Regions from separate parts of the Staphylococcus debuckii genome, predicted to be linked through region 3. Evidence: a T-box and tRNA genes for the amino acid it is inferred to sense, from the RefSeq annotation. Region 3 holds a T-box; the other regions hold tRNA genes.
The links. The T-box of region 3 lies ahead of CNQ82_RS08155 (valine--tRNA ligase). A T-box ahead of a tRNA ligase gene usually reads a tRNA of that ligase, here a tRNA-Val.
Positions count from the first base shown of each region.

Region 1 (4,381 bases), 410 kb from region 3:
GGTAACACTGAATGGAGGACCGAACCGACTTACGTTGAAAAGTGAGCGGATGAACTGAGGGTAGCGGAGAAATTCCAATCGAACCTGGAGATAGCTGGTTCTCTCCGAAATAGCTTTAGGGCTAGCCTCAAGTGATGATTGTTGGAGGTAGAGCACTGTTTGGACGAGGGGCCCCTCTCGGGTTACCGAATTCAGACAAACTCCGAATGCCAATCAATTTAACTTGGGAGTCAGAACGTGGGTGATAAGGTCCATGTTCGAAAGGGAAACAGCCCAGACCACCAGCTAAGGTCCCAAAATATATGTTAAGTGGCAAAGGATGTGGTATTGCCCAGACAACTAGGATGTTGGCTTAGAAGCAGCCATCATTTAAAGAGTGCGTAATAGCTCACTAGTCGAGTGACACTGCGCCGAAAATGTACCGGGGCTAAACATATTACCGAAGCTGTGGACTGTCCTTCGGACAGTGGTAGGAGAGCGTTCTAAGGGCGTCGAAGCATGATCGCAAGGACATGTGGAGCGCTTAGAAGTGAGAATGCCGGTGTGAGTAGCGAAAGATGGGTGAGAATCCCATCCACCGATTGACTAAGGTTTCCAGAGGAAGGCTCGTCCGCTCTGGGTTAGTCGGGTCCTAAGCCGAGGCCGACAGGCGTAGGCGATGGATAACAGGTTGATATTCCTGTACCGCCAATAATCGTTTTAAGCGATGGGGGGACACAGTAGGATAGGCGAAGCGTGCTGTTGGAGTGCACGTCCAAGCAGTAAGACTGAATGGTAGGCAAATCCGCCATTCATAAGGTCAAGCTGTGATGGGGAGAGGAAACATGTTTTCCTCGAGTCGTTGATTTCACACTGTCGAGAAAAGCCTCTAGCTAGAGATTTGGCGCCCGTACCGCAAACCGACACAGGTAGTCAAGATGAGAATTCTAAGGTGAGCGAGAGAACTCTCGTTAAGGAACTCGGCAAAATGACCCCGTAACTTCGGGAGAAGGGGTGCTCTTTAGGGTTCACGCTCTGAAGAGCCGCAGTGAATAGGCCCAAGCGACTGTTTATCAAAAACACAGGTCTCTGCTAAACCGTAAGGTGATGTATAGGGGCTGACGCCTGCCCGGTGCTGGAAGGTTAAGAGGAGTGGTTAGCTTCTGCGAAGCTACGAATCGAAGCCCCAGTAAACGGCGGCCGTAACTATAACGGTCCTAAGGTAGCGAAATTCCTTGTCGGGTAAGTTCCGACCCGCACGAAAGGCGTAACGATTTGGGCACTGTCTCAACGAGAGACTCGGTGAAATCATAGTACCTGTGAAGATGCAGGTTACCCGCGACAGGACGGAAAGACCCCGTGGAGCTTTACTGTAGCCTGATATTGAAATTCGGCACAGCTTGTACAGGATAGGTAGGAGCCTTGGAAACGTGAGCGCCAGCTTACGTGGAGGCGTTGGTGGGATACTACCCTAGCTGTGTTGGATTTCTAACCCGCGCCATTCATCATGGCGGGAGACAGTGTCAGGCGGGCAGTTTGACTGGGGCGGTCGCCTCCTAAAGTGTAACGGAGGCGCTCAAAGGTTCCCTCAGAATGGTTGGAAATCATTCATAGAGTGTAAAGGCATAAGGGAGCTTGACTGCGAGACCTACAAGTCGAGCAGGGTCGAAAGACGGACTTAGTGATCCGGTGGTTCCGCATGGAAGGGCCATCGCTCAACGGATAAAAGCTACCCCGGGGATAACAGGCTTATCTCCCCCAAGAGTTCACATCGACGGGGAGGTTTGGCACCTCGATGTCGGCTCATCGCATCCTGGGGCTGTAGTCGGTCCCAAGGGTTGGGCTGTTCGCCCATTAAAGCGGTACGCGAGCTGGGTTCAGAACGTCGTGAGACAGTTCGGTCCCTATCCGTCGTGGGCGCAGGAAATTTGAGAGGAGCTGTCCTTAGTACGAGAGGACCGGGATGGACATACCTCTGGTGTACCAGTTGTCGTGCCAACGGCATCGCTGGGTAGCTATGTATGGACGGGATAAGTGCTGAAAGCATCTAAGCATGAAGCCCCCCTCAAGATGAGATTTCCCAACTTCGGTTATAAGATCCCTCAAAGATGATGAGGTTAATAGGTTCGGGGTGGAAGCATAGCGATATGTGGAGCTGACGAATACTAATCGATCGAAGACTTAATCCAATTTCAAGTTTTGATTGGTAAACTGATTTTACTTACTATCTAGTTTTGAATGTATAAACATTCTATTGTCTGGTGACAATGGCAAAGAGGTCACACCTGTTCCCATGCCGAACACAGAAGTTAAGCTCTTTAGCGCCGATGGTAGTCGGACTTACGTTCCGCAAGAGTAGGACGTTGCCAGGCAATACTATTATTCCACAGTAGCTCAGTGGTAGAGCTATCGGCTGTTAACCGATCGGTCGTAGGTTCGAGTCCTACCTGTGGAGCCATATGGCCCCGTGGTCAAGCGGTTAAGACACCGCCCTTTCACGGCGGTAACACGGGTTCGAGTCCCGTCGGGGTCATTACATATTGGAGAATTAGCTCAGCTGGGAGAGCATCTGCCTTACAAGCAGAGGGTCGGCGGTTCGAACCCGTCATTCTCCACCATTTTATTGAACTAAATACATGCTGGAGGGGTAGCGAAGTGGCTAAACGCGGCGGACTGTAAATCCGCTCCTTCGGGTTCGGCAGTTCGAATCTGCCCCCCTCCACCATCATTAATGGGCTATAGCCAAGCGGTAAGGCAACGGACTTTGACTCCGTCACTCACTGGTTCGAATCCAGTTAGCCCAGCCATTAGAGCCATTAGCTCAGTTGGTAGAGCATCTGACTTTTAATCAGAGGGTCAGAGGTTCGAATCCTCTATGGCTCACTCTTAGCACTCTTTTTGAAGAGTGCTTTTTTTATGTCTTTTTTTAAAGAAGTGAAATTAATAATTATCTATTATGTATTTTCATTCAAGGCTATCGTTATTTTTATGATATAATTTGATTGTATGATGGCTGTTTATCAACTTGATAAAATAGTTTTCATTGTAATTAGGTTACCGGAGGAGATGCTATGAATTTTGGCAGCTTTTTTGAAAATTTTAACACGGTAAAGTTAATAACTAGTGTATTAGATTTAGTCATCGTCTGGTATGTGATTTATCTTCTAATCACGGTATTTAAAGGTACAAAAGCTATTCAACTCCTCAAAGGAATCATTGTCATTGTAATTGGTCGATGGGTAAGTGCAGCTTTGGATTTGACTACAACAGCTCGCTTGTTCGATATGGTTATTCAATGGGGATTCTTGGCAATTATTGTAATCTTCCAACCAGAAATTCGTCGAGCTTTAGAACAATTGGGGCGAGGAAACTTATTCCGTCGCTATACTGCCAGTACTTCAGCTGATCAACAAAAATTGATTAAATCAGTTTCTGGTGCTGTACAATATATGGCTAAGAGACGTATTGGTGCCTTAATTGTTTTTGAGAAGAAAACAGGTTTACAAGATTATATTGAAACAGGTATCCCAATGGATTCAGATATCTCACAAGAACTGTTAACTAATGTTTTCATTCCAAATACACCATTACACGATGGCGCAATGATTATTCAAGGTACTAAGATAGCAAGTGCAGCTTGTTATTTACCGCTCTCTGATAGTTCTAAGATTTCGAAAAGCTTAGGTACAAGACACCGAGCTGCTGTTGGTATTTCAGAAGTATCGGATGCATTTACTGCGGTAGTATCAGAAGAAACAGGTTCTATTTCTATAACCTTTGATGGGAAACTCCGTAAAGACATTTCATTAGAAGTCTTTGAAGAATTATTAGCTGAACATTGGTTTGATACCAGACTTCAAAAGAAAGGTGTGAATTAAAATGTTTGAGAACAAATGGGGCTTACGGTTTGTAGCATTTGTCTTAGCATTAGCCTTCTTTTTAACTGTGAATAATGTCTTTGGTAATATTTTCAGTTCTTCAGCGTTGACGCAAAGTACAACGCGAACAATACAAAATGTGCCAGTAGAAGCTACATATAATAGTAAAGAATTATACGCATCTGGTATACCTGAAAATGTAGATGTCCAATTGAAGGGTTCGCAATCGAAAGTTTTAAAAGCACAACAGTCTGATGATATTAAAGTGGAACTAGATTTAACTAAAACGAAACTGGGGAAACATAAAGTCGACTATGTTATTAAAGGATTGGACAAAGACGTAGAAGGTACTGTTAATCCTAAACAGGCTAATGTGAATTTAGAGAAAAAGATCACTAAAGAAATGACTGTTCAAGCTGATGTGAGCAATAAGGACATTAATTCAGATTACAAAATTGCAAATGAATATGTTTCTCCACATAAAGTCAAAGTAATTGGCGGTGAACATCAAGTGGATAATATTG
Region 1 covers NZ_CP033460.1:2,129,603-2,133,983, reverse strand. The annotation lists rRNA gene CNQ82_RS10290 (23S ribosomal RNA) at 1-2,168, shown strand, start outside; rRNA gene rrf (5S ribosomal RNA) at 2,237-2,351, shown strand; tRNA gene CNQ82_RS10280 (tRNA-Asn) at 2,363-2,437, shown strand; tRNA gene CNQ82_RS10275 (tRNA-Glu) at 2,441-2,512, shown strand; tRNA gene CNQ82_RS10270 (tRNA-Val) at 2,522-2,597, shown strand; tRNA gene CNQ82_RS10265 (tRNA-Tyr) at 2,621-2,704, shown strand; tRNA gene CNQ82_RS10260 (tRNA-Gln) at 2,712-2,786, shown strand; tRNA gene CNQ82_RS10255 (tRNA-Lys) at 2,790-2,862, shown strand; gene cdaA (diadenylate cyclase CdaA) at 3,051-3,857, shown strand; gene CNQ82_RS10245 (CdaR family protein) at 3,859-4,381, shown strand, end outside.
Region 1: it has a tRNA-Val gene. The T-box ahead of CNQ82_RS08155 (valine--tRNA ligase) is inferred to sense a tRNA for this amino acid. The anticodon was not compared.

Region 2 (4,381 bases), 1.0 Mb from region 3:
GATGAGCCAGAAGCACACGTAGCGATTGCTGGACGTTTAATGACTAAACGCGGTAAAGGTAAAGCGGGCTTTGCGCATATTCAAGATTTATCAGGACAAATCCAAATTTATGTACGTAAAGACCAAGTTGGTGAAGATCAATTTGCAATTTGGAAAATGGCAGATTTAGGGGACATCGTAGGTATCAAAGGTGTAATGTTCAAAACTAACACAGGTGAACTCAGTGTTAAAGCTAAATCATTTACATTGTTATCAAAATCATTACGTCCATTACCAGACAAATTCCATGGTTTGCAAGATGTAGAACAACGCTATCGTCAACGTTATTTAGATTTAATTACAAACCAAGAAAGTACACAAACTTTCATTAACCGTAGTAAAATCATCCAAGAAATGCGTAATTATTTAAATGACAAAGGTTTCTTAGAAGTTGAAACACCGATGATGCATCAAATCGCTGGTGGTGCTGCAGCACGTCCTTTCGTTACACATCACAATGCTTTAGACGCAACATTATATATGCGTATTGCAATTGAGTTGCACTTAAAACGTCTTATTGTAGGCGGATTGGAAAAAGTATATGAAATTGGTCGTGTCTTCCGTAACGAAGGTGTATCAACAAGACATAACCCTGAGTTTACAATGATTGAGTTATACGAAGCCTACGCTGATTTCCATGACATTATGGATTTAACAGAAGGTACTATCCGACACATTTCTAAAAAAGTATTAGGTACAGCAGTTGTGCCTTATGGAGAATACGAAGTAGATTTAGATTCACCATGGAAACGTGTCCACATTGTAGATGCTGTAAAAGAAGCTACAGGTGTAAACTTCTTTGATGTAAAATCTGATGAAGAAGCACGTGAACTTGCGAAAGAACATAATATCGAAATAACAGATCATATGACTTATGGCCATATCTTGAATGAGTTCTTTGAACAAAAAGTTGAAGAAACGCTTATTCAACCAACATTTGTTTATGGTCATCCAATCGAAATTTCTCCATTAGCTAAGAAAAATCCAGAAGACCCTAGATTTACAGACCGTTTTGAATTGTTTATCGTAGGTCGTGAACATGCAAACGCATTTACAGAATTAAATGATCCTATCGATCAACGAGAAAGATTTGAAGCGCAACTAAAAGAGAAAGAGCAAGGCAACGATGAAGCGCACGAAATGGATGAAGACTATATTGAAGCATTAGAATACGGTATGCCTCCAACAGGCGGATTAGGAATTGGTATTGATAGACTTGTAATGTTATTAACTAATTCACCGTCTATCAGAGACGTGTTATTATTCCCATACATGCGTCAAAAATAATAAACTCTGATGCAAAGTGATCGTGGAGTTAGGCAGAATATTAATTTATCTTCCTACCTCCCTCTAAAAGCTGACCAGAATAGAATGAAGCTTAAAATAAGTACGCATTCTATTTAGATAGCTACTAGCAGTTCAAGAGAAAGAGACCGGAACATGACGTTGCTCCGGTCTCTTTTAATATTATAGGAAGGGTAATAAAGTAGTTTCAGCATCTCAAAGCGATGAGATTAAACGTATATTACAAAAGCTTAAAAGAATTTCAAAAAACTTAAGAAAAACCCTTGCATTAATTTTTAAAGCGTGTATAATTGTTAATTGTTCTGACAAACAACGCAACATTTTATGAGTGTTTTTGCATGAATATGAAGGATTCAAAAATATTTTAAAAAAGTGTTGACAAAGACTTTAAGATGTAGTAATATATAAGAGTCGTCAAAAAGAACGCGTTACACATTTGTAAATAAGATTTTAACTGAGTGTAAAATTGACTATTGCAAATGTTAAGAAAACCAGTTAATATAGTTTAAGTGGAAAACACGAAAAACTACATTAACAATACATTGTCTGGTGACAAAGGCAAAGAGGTCACACCTGTTCCCATGCCGAACACAGAAGTTAAGCTCTTTAGCGCCAATGGTAGTCGGACTTACGTTCCGCAAGAGTAGGACGTTGCCAGGCAATATAATTCGGAGAATTAGCTCAGCTGGGAGAGCATCTGCCTTACAAGCAGAGGGTCGGCGGTTCGAACCCGTCATTCTCCACCATTTAGTAGCCGGCCTAGCTCAACTGGTAGAGCAACTGACTTGTAATCAGTAGGTTGGGGGTTCAAGTCCTCTGGCCGGCACCATCTTAATCTTTTGAGCCATTAGCTCAGTTGGTAGAGCATCTGACTTTTAATCAGAGGGTCAGAGGTTCGAATCCTCTATGGCTCATCAGTTTTCCATTATACTTACAAAATAATGCAGAAGTAGTTCAGCGGTAGAATACAACCTTGCCAAGGTTGGGGTCGCGGGTTCGAATCCCGTCTTCTGCTCCATTATTTTGCCGGGGTGGCGGAACTGGCAGACGCACAGGACTTAAAATCCTGCGGTAAGTGATTACCGTACCGGTTCGATTCCGGTCCTCGGCACCATATAAATATTAGCGCCCGTAGCTCAACTGGATAGAGCGTTTGACTACGGATCAAGAGGTTATGGGTTCGACTCCTATCGGGCGCGCCATTTATAATTTTATTACCATTACATAATTGAATGACGGGAAGTAGCTCAGCTTGGTAGAGCACTTGGTTTGGGACCAAGGGGTCGCAGGTTCGAATCCTGTCTTCCCGACTCTTATTTGATTATTATATTGGGGGCTTAGCTCAGCTGGGAGAGCGCCTGCTTTGCACGCAGGAGGTCAGCGGTTCGATCCCGCTAGTCTCCACCATTTATATTAAAATGAACATTGAAAACTGAATGACAATATGTCAACGTTAATTCCAATTAATAAACGTCTTAGACGTTTTAAAACAAATTAGTTTTTTATGAGCTAGTCAAACAAATCATAAACTTTTATGGAGAGTTTGATCCTGGCTCAGGATGAACGCTGGCGGCGTGCCTAATACATGCAAGTCGAGCGAACAGATGAGGAGCTTGCTCCTCTGATGTTAGCGGCGGACGGGTGAGTAACACGTGGGTAACCTACCTATAAGACTGGAATAACTCCGGGAAACCGGGGCTAATGCCGGATAATATGCGGAACCGCATGGTTCCGCAATGAAAGACGGTTTTGCTGTCACTTATAGATGGACCCGCGCCGTATTAGCTAGTTGGTAAGGTAACGGCTTACCAAGGCAACGATACGTAGCCGACCTGAGAGGGTGATCGGCCACACTGGAACTGAGACACGGTCCAGACTCCTACGGGAGGCAGCAGTAGGGAATCTTCCGCAATGGGCGAAAGCCTGACGGAGCAATGCCGCGTGAGTGATGAAGGTCTTCGGATCGTAAAACTCTGTTATTAGGGAAGAACAAGTGCGTAGGTAACTATGCGCACCTTGACGGTACCTAATCAGAAAGCCACGGCTAACTACGTGCCAGCAGCCGCGGTAATACGTAGGTGGCAAGCGTTATCCGGAATTATTGGGCGTAAAGCGCGCGTAGGCGGTTTTTTAAGTCTGATGTGAAAGCCCACGGCTCAACCGTGGAGGGTCATTGGAAACTGGAAAACTTGAGTGCAGAAGAGGAAAGTGGAATTCCATGTGTAGCGGTGAAATGCGCAGAGATATGGAGGAACACCAGTGGCGAAGGCGACTTTCTGGTCTGCAACTGACGCTGATGTGCGAAAGCGTGGGGATCAAACAGGATTAGATACCCTGGTAGTCCACGCCGTAAACGATGAGTGCTAAGTGTTAGGGGGTTTCCGCCCCTTAGTGCTGCAGCTAACGCATTAAGCACTCCGCCTGGGGAGTACGGCCGCAAGGCTGAAACTCAAAGGAATTGACGGGGACCCGCACAAGCGGTGGAGCATGTGGTTTAATTCGAAGCAACGCGAAGAACCTTACCAAATCTTGACATCCTTTGACCGCTCTAGAGATAGAGTCTTCCCCTTCGGGGGACAAAGTGACAGGTGGTGCATGGTTGTCGTCAGCTCGTGTCGTGAGATGTTGGGTTAAGTCCCGCAACGAGCGCAACCCTTAAGCTTAGTTGCCAGCATTAAGTTGGGCACTCTAAGTTGACTGCCGGTGACAAACCGGAGGAAGGTGGGGATGACGTCAAATCATCATGCCCCTTATGATTTGGGCTACACACGTGCTACAATGGACAGTACAAAGGGCAGCGAAACCGCGAGGTCAAGCAAATCCCATAAAGCTGTTCTCAGTTCGGATTGTAGTCTGCAACTCGACTACATGAAGCTGGAATCGCTAGTAATCGTAGATCAGCATGCTACGGTGAATACGTTCCCGGGTCTTGTACACACCGCCCGTCACACCACGAGAGTTCGTAACACCCGAAGCCGGTGGAGTAACCTTTTAGGAGCTAGCCGTCGAAGGTGGGACGAATGATTGGGGTGAAGTC
Region 2 covers NZ_CP033460.1:37,161-41,541, reverse strand. The annotation lists gene lysS (lysine--tRNA ligase) at 1-1,326, shown strand, start outside; rRNA gene rrf (5S ribosomal RNA) at 1,890-2,004, shown strand; tRNA gene CNQ82_RS00230 (tRNA-Val) at 2,015-2,090, shown strand; tRNA gene CNQ82_RS00225 (tRNA-Thr) at 2,098-2,173, shown strand; tRNA gene CNQ82_RS00220 (tRNA-Lys) at 2,186-2,258, shown strand; tRNA gene CNQ82_RS00215 (tRNA-Gly) at 2,288-2,362, shown strand; tRNA gene CNQ82_RS00210 (tRNA-Leu) at 2,370-2,458, shown strand; tRNA gene CNQ82_RS00205 (tRNA-Arg) at 2,470-2,546, shown strand; tRNA gene CNQ82_RS00200 (tRNA-Pro) at 2,581-2,654, shown strand; tRNA gene CNQ82_RS00195 (tRNA-Ala) at 2,676-2,751, shown strand; rRNA gene CNQ82_RS00190 (16S ribosomal RNA) at 2,876-4,381, shown strand, end outside.
Region 2: it has a tRNA-Val gene. The T-box ahead of CNQ82_RS08155 (valine--tRNA ligase) is inferred to sense a tRNA for this amino acid. The anticodon was not compared.

Region 3 (4,381 bases):
TTTTGTTTTGATATAGATAGGAATTGCTTTAGATAGTGGTGTATTCACTTCTGAACGTGCTTGTCTAACAGCTTTAATGATTTCAACCACATATTGCATCGCTTGTTTACTTTCTTCAAACATGAATTCCTCTTCTACTTCTGGCCATGCACTTGTCACAATTGTTTCTCCCACATGTGGAAGATTTTGCCAAATCTCTTCAGTAACAAATGGCATATATGGATGAAGCATACGCATTGTGCGATCTAGCACATAGCTTAAGACTGAGCGTGTAACTTGTTTTTGTGCTTCATCTTCGCCATTCATTGGTATTTTACTCATTTCAATATACCAATCACAGAATTCATCCCAGATAAAGTTGTATAATGCACGTCCTACTTCACCAAACTCATAGCGATCACTTAAATCAGTAACTGTTTTAACTGTTTCATTTAAGCGTGTCAAAATCCATTTATCTGCTAAAGATAAATTATGAGTTAAATCGATATCTTCAAATTTGAATTCTTCGCCAATATTCATAATACTGAATCTTGCAGCATTCCAAATTTTATTGATAAAGTTCCATACTGATTCCACTTTTTCAGTTGAATAACGCAAATCATGACCTGGTGACGATCCTGTTGCTAAGAAATATCTTAAGCTATCTGCGCCATACTCATTGATAACATCCATTGGATCCACACCATTGCCCAATGACTTACTCATCTTACGACCATCTTCAGCACGAACTAAACCATGCAATAACACATCATCAAATGGACGTTCACCTGTAAATTCAAGTCCTTGGAAAATCATACGCGCTACCCAGAAGAAAATAATATCGTATCCAGTTACGAGCGCGTTAGTTGGGTAATAGCGTTGATAATCTTCAGATTCAACGTCAGGCCAGCCTAATGTTGAGAACGGCCATAATCCGCTAGAGAACCAAGTATCTAAGACATCTTCATCTTGCACCCAGTTTTCTGCATCTTCTGGTTCTGTTTCTCCTACATAAATTTCTCCAGTTTCTTTATGATACCAAGCTGGAATTTGGTGACCCCACCACAATTGACGTGAAATTGTCCAGTCTCGGATATTTTCCATCCATTGATTGAAGGTATGTTCAAAACGTTCTGGAACAAAATTAATACGATTATCTGTTTTTTGATTATCTAAAGCTTGTTTAGCTAAAGGTTCCATATTAACAAACCATTGTGTAGATAAATAAGGTTCAACTACTGCGCCAGTTCTTTCAGAATGACCAACTGCATGCACATGATCTTCTATTTTAATGACTAAATCTTGCGCTTTTAAGTCTTCGACAAGTTGAGTACGGCATTCGAAGCGGTCCATACCTTCATATTTACCTGCTTTATCGTTCATTTTACCTTCTTCATCCATAACAATAATTGATTCTAAATCGTGTCTTTGACCGATTTCAAAGTCATTAGGATCATGAGCAGGTGTTACTTTCATCGCACCACTACCGAATTCAACATCTACGTATTCGTCTGCAAGAATTGGTAATTCGCGATTTACAATCGGTAAGATAACTTTTTTGCCGATAACGTCTTTGTATCGTTCGTCATTAGGATTAACTACGATAGCTGTATCGCCAAGCATTGTTTCAGGACGTGTAGTCGCAATTTCAATATAACCTTCTCCATCCGCATACGGATATTTGAAGTGATAGAATTTACCTTCTACGTCTTCATGCACCACTTCAATATCAGATAAAGCAGTACGCGCTTCCGGATCCCAGTTGATGATACGTTCACCGCGGTAAATCAGTCCTTTGTTATACATATCTACAAAGACTTTTCTAACCGCTTTACTCAATCCATCATCCAAAGTAAAACGTTCTCGGTCATAATCTAAACCTAAACCTAATTTCGCCCATTGTTGACGAATGAAAGATGCATACTCATCTTTCCAACTCCACACTTCTTCAAGGAATTTCTCACGGCCGATATCGTGACGTGAGATACCTTGTTCATTTAATTTTGCTTCTACTTTTGCTTGAGTCGCAATACCAGCATGGTCCATACCTGGTAAATATAATGTATCGTATCCTTGCATACGTTTCATTCTAGTCAGAATATCTTGTAAAGTTGTATCCCAAGCATGTCCTAAATGCAATTTACCAGTTACATTCGGAGGCGGAATAACAATTGTATAAGTTTCTTTTGATTTATCACCGCTGGGTCTGAAATAGCCTTTTTCAACCCATTCTTGATAACGTCCGGCTTCTACTTCAGTCGGATTGTATTTTGGTTTCATTTCCATTGAATTTCCTCCTTAAAAATAAAAACACCCGTTCCTAAACATAGGACGGATGTTCCGTGGTACCACCTAAATTCAACATAGCATCTACTATGAAGCACTTATATTGATTAACGCTCAATTACGCTTTATCCTACTTAGGTTCAAATAAAGATCCAAGCGGGCTACCTTCAACAGTTTCATTATACATTCTCACCAACCATGTACTCTCTTCAAAAATGAAAGACTGTGTACTCTTCCCGATTTGTATTATTCACTTACTTATTTATAGTATAATAGAACTACAAAATAAGTCAATGAGGTGGTATAAAAATATGTCAGATTGCGCCTTTGGAACAACTGATCCAATTTATCTAGAGTATCATAATAACGAGTGGGGACAACCGCTTCACGACAGCAGAAAACTTTTTGAATTAATGGCTTTAGAATCTCAGCATGCAGGACTTTCTTGGCTGACTATTTTAAAAAAGAGAGAAGCATACAGAGAAGCTTTCTACCATTTTGAGCCGGAAAAAATCGCCTCAATGACGGAAGAAGATATCGATCTACTGATGGAATTTCCAGGGATTGTCCATTATCGCAAAAAAATAGAAGCTATTGTGAGTCAAGCTCAAGGATATCTAGAGATAGAAAAAATACACGGCAGTTTTAGCAAGTTCTTATGGTCATATGTAGATTTTCAACCTATTGATTTACATTATAAAACGCCTGCCGACCGTATTACGGTAGACGAGCGTGCGAAACAAATGTCTAAGGATTTGAAAAAATACGGCTTTAAGTTTATGGGTCCTGTAACGATGTTTTCCTTTTTAGAAGCCGCTGGGTTATATGATGCTCATTTAGAAGATTGCCCTTATAAGCCCAAACGCTGAAGTCACTCATTGAATAAACAATCTACTGAATGGAGATGAAATCACTATGAAAATTTTAGTTACAGCTTTTGATCCTTTTGGTGGAGAAGCCACAAATCCAGCTTTAGAAGCGGTCAAATTATTACCTGAAAAAATCGCTCATCACGAAATTACTAAATTAGAAATCCCTACTGTTTTCCATAAATCTTCAGATAAGATTGCTGAAATATTAAAAGAAAATACGTACGATGCAGTGCTAGCAATCGGCCAAGCCGGCGGACGTTATCATTTAACGCCTGAACGCGTAGGTATTAATATCGATGATGCACGTATTCCTGATAATGAAAATAATCAACCTATCGATATCCCTATTCAATCAGATGGTGCACCTGCTTACTTTTCAAATTTACCTGTCAAAAAAATGACGCAGTCAATTAAAGATGCAGGTGTCCCAGCTTCACTATCCAACACTGCAGGTACATTTGTATGTAATCATATTCTTTATCAACTCGGATACCTGCAAGCTACACAATATCCTGAAATGCTATTCGGCTTTATACATGTTCCGTTCATACCAGAGCAAGTTGTAGATAAGCCTGATAAACCTTCTATGGCCTTAAGTAGTATTGTAACAGGACTAGAAGCTGCAATTGGAGCGATTTCCAAAGATGGTCCTGATATCAAAAAACCTCTAGGGGAAATCCAATAATAAAGTACAAGAGTTGGAACAAAATATATGTTCCAACTCTTGTTATTGCTTAGACAATTTCACACTAAGTTTTTATTCTTATTTTTTAGCAGCACGTTCTGTGTAATTTAAGAAGTACTTAATTGCCGGTGCAATCAAGAATAAGATAAAGAAGATTCTAAAGATGTGGAAACTAGAGATAATTGCTACATCCGCATGAGTTTCTAGAGCTACCAAGACGATTTGACTCATACCGCCAGGAGCTGCTCCCAAGAATAAATCATTGAGTGACATATGGTTGAATAAATGCACAAAGAACACCATAATCCCTGCACATAAAATCAACATTACATTTTGAAAGGCAATCGCAACTGCGACTCTGCCCTTTAAATCACTTAATAATTTGGAAATTTGTATACCAATACGTATCATATAAGCAACTTGCGCTCCAGCTATAAGATAATTATCTAAAGTAAAAGTAGCGTTTGTAATCATATTCCATGCAATTAAAACGACAATAGGAGCTAATAATTGTTTTGTAGGAAAATTGATTTTATCCATTAAAATATAAACTATTGCT
Region 3 covers NZ_CP033460.1:1,723,996-1,728,376, forward strand. The annotation lists gene CNQ82_RS08155 (valine--tRNA ligase) at 1-2,265, opposite strand, end outside; T-box leader at 2,304-2,518, opposite strand; gene CNQ82_RS08160 (DNA-3-methyladenine glycosylase I) at 2,577-3,134, shown strand; gene pcp (pyroglutamyl-peptidase I) at 3,181-3,822, shown strand; gene CNQ82_RS08170 (AbrB family transcriptional regulator) at 3,901-4,381, opposite strand, start outside.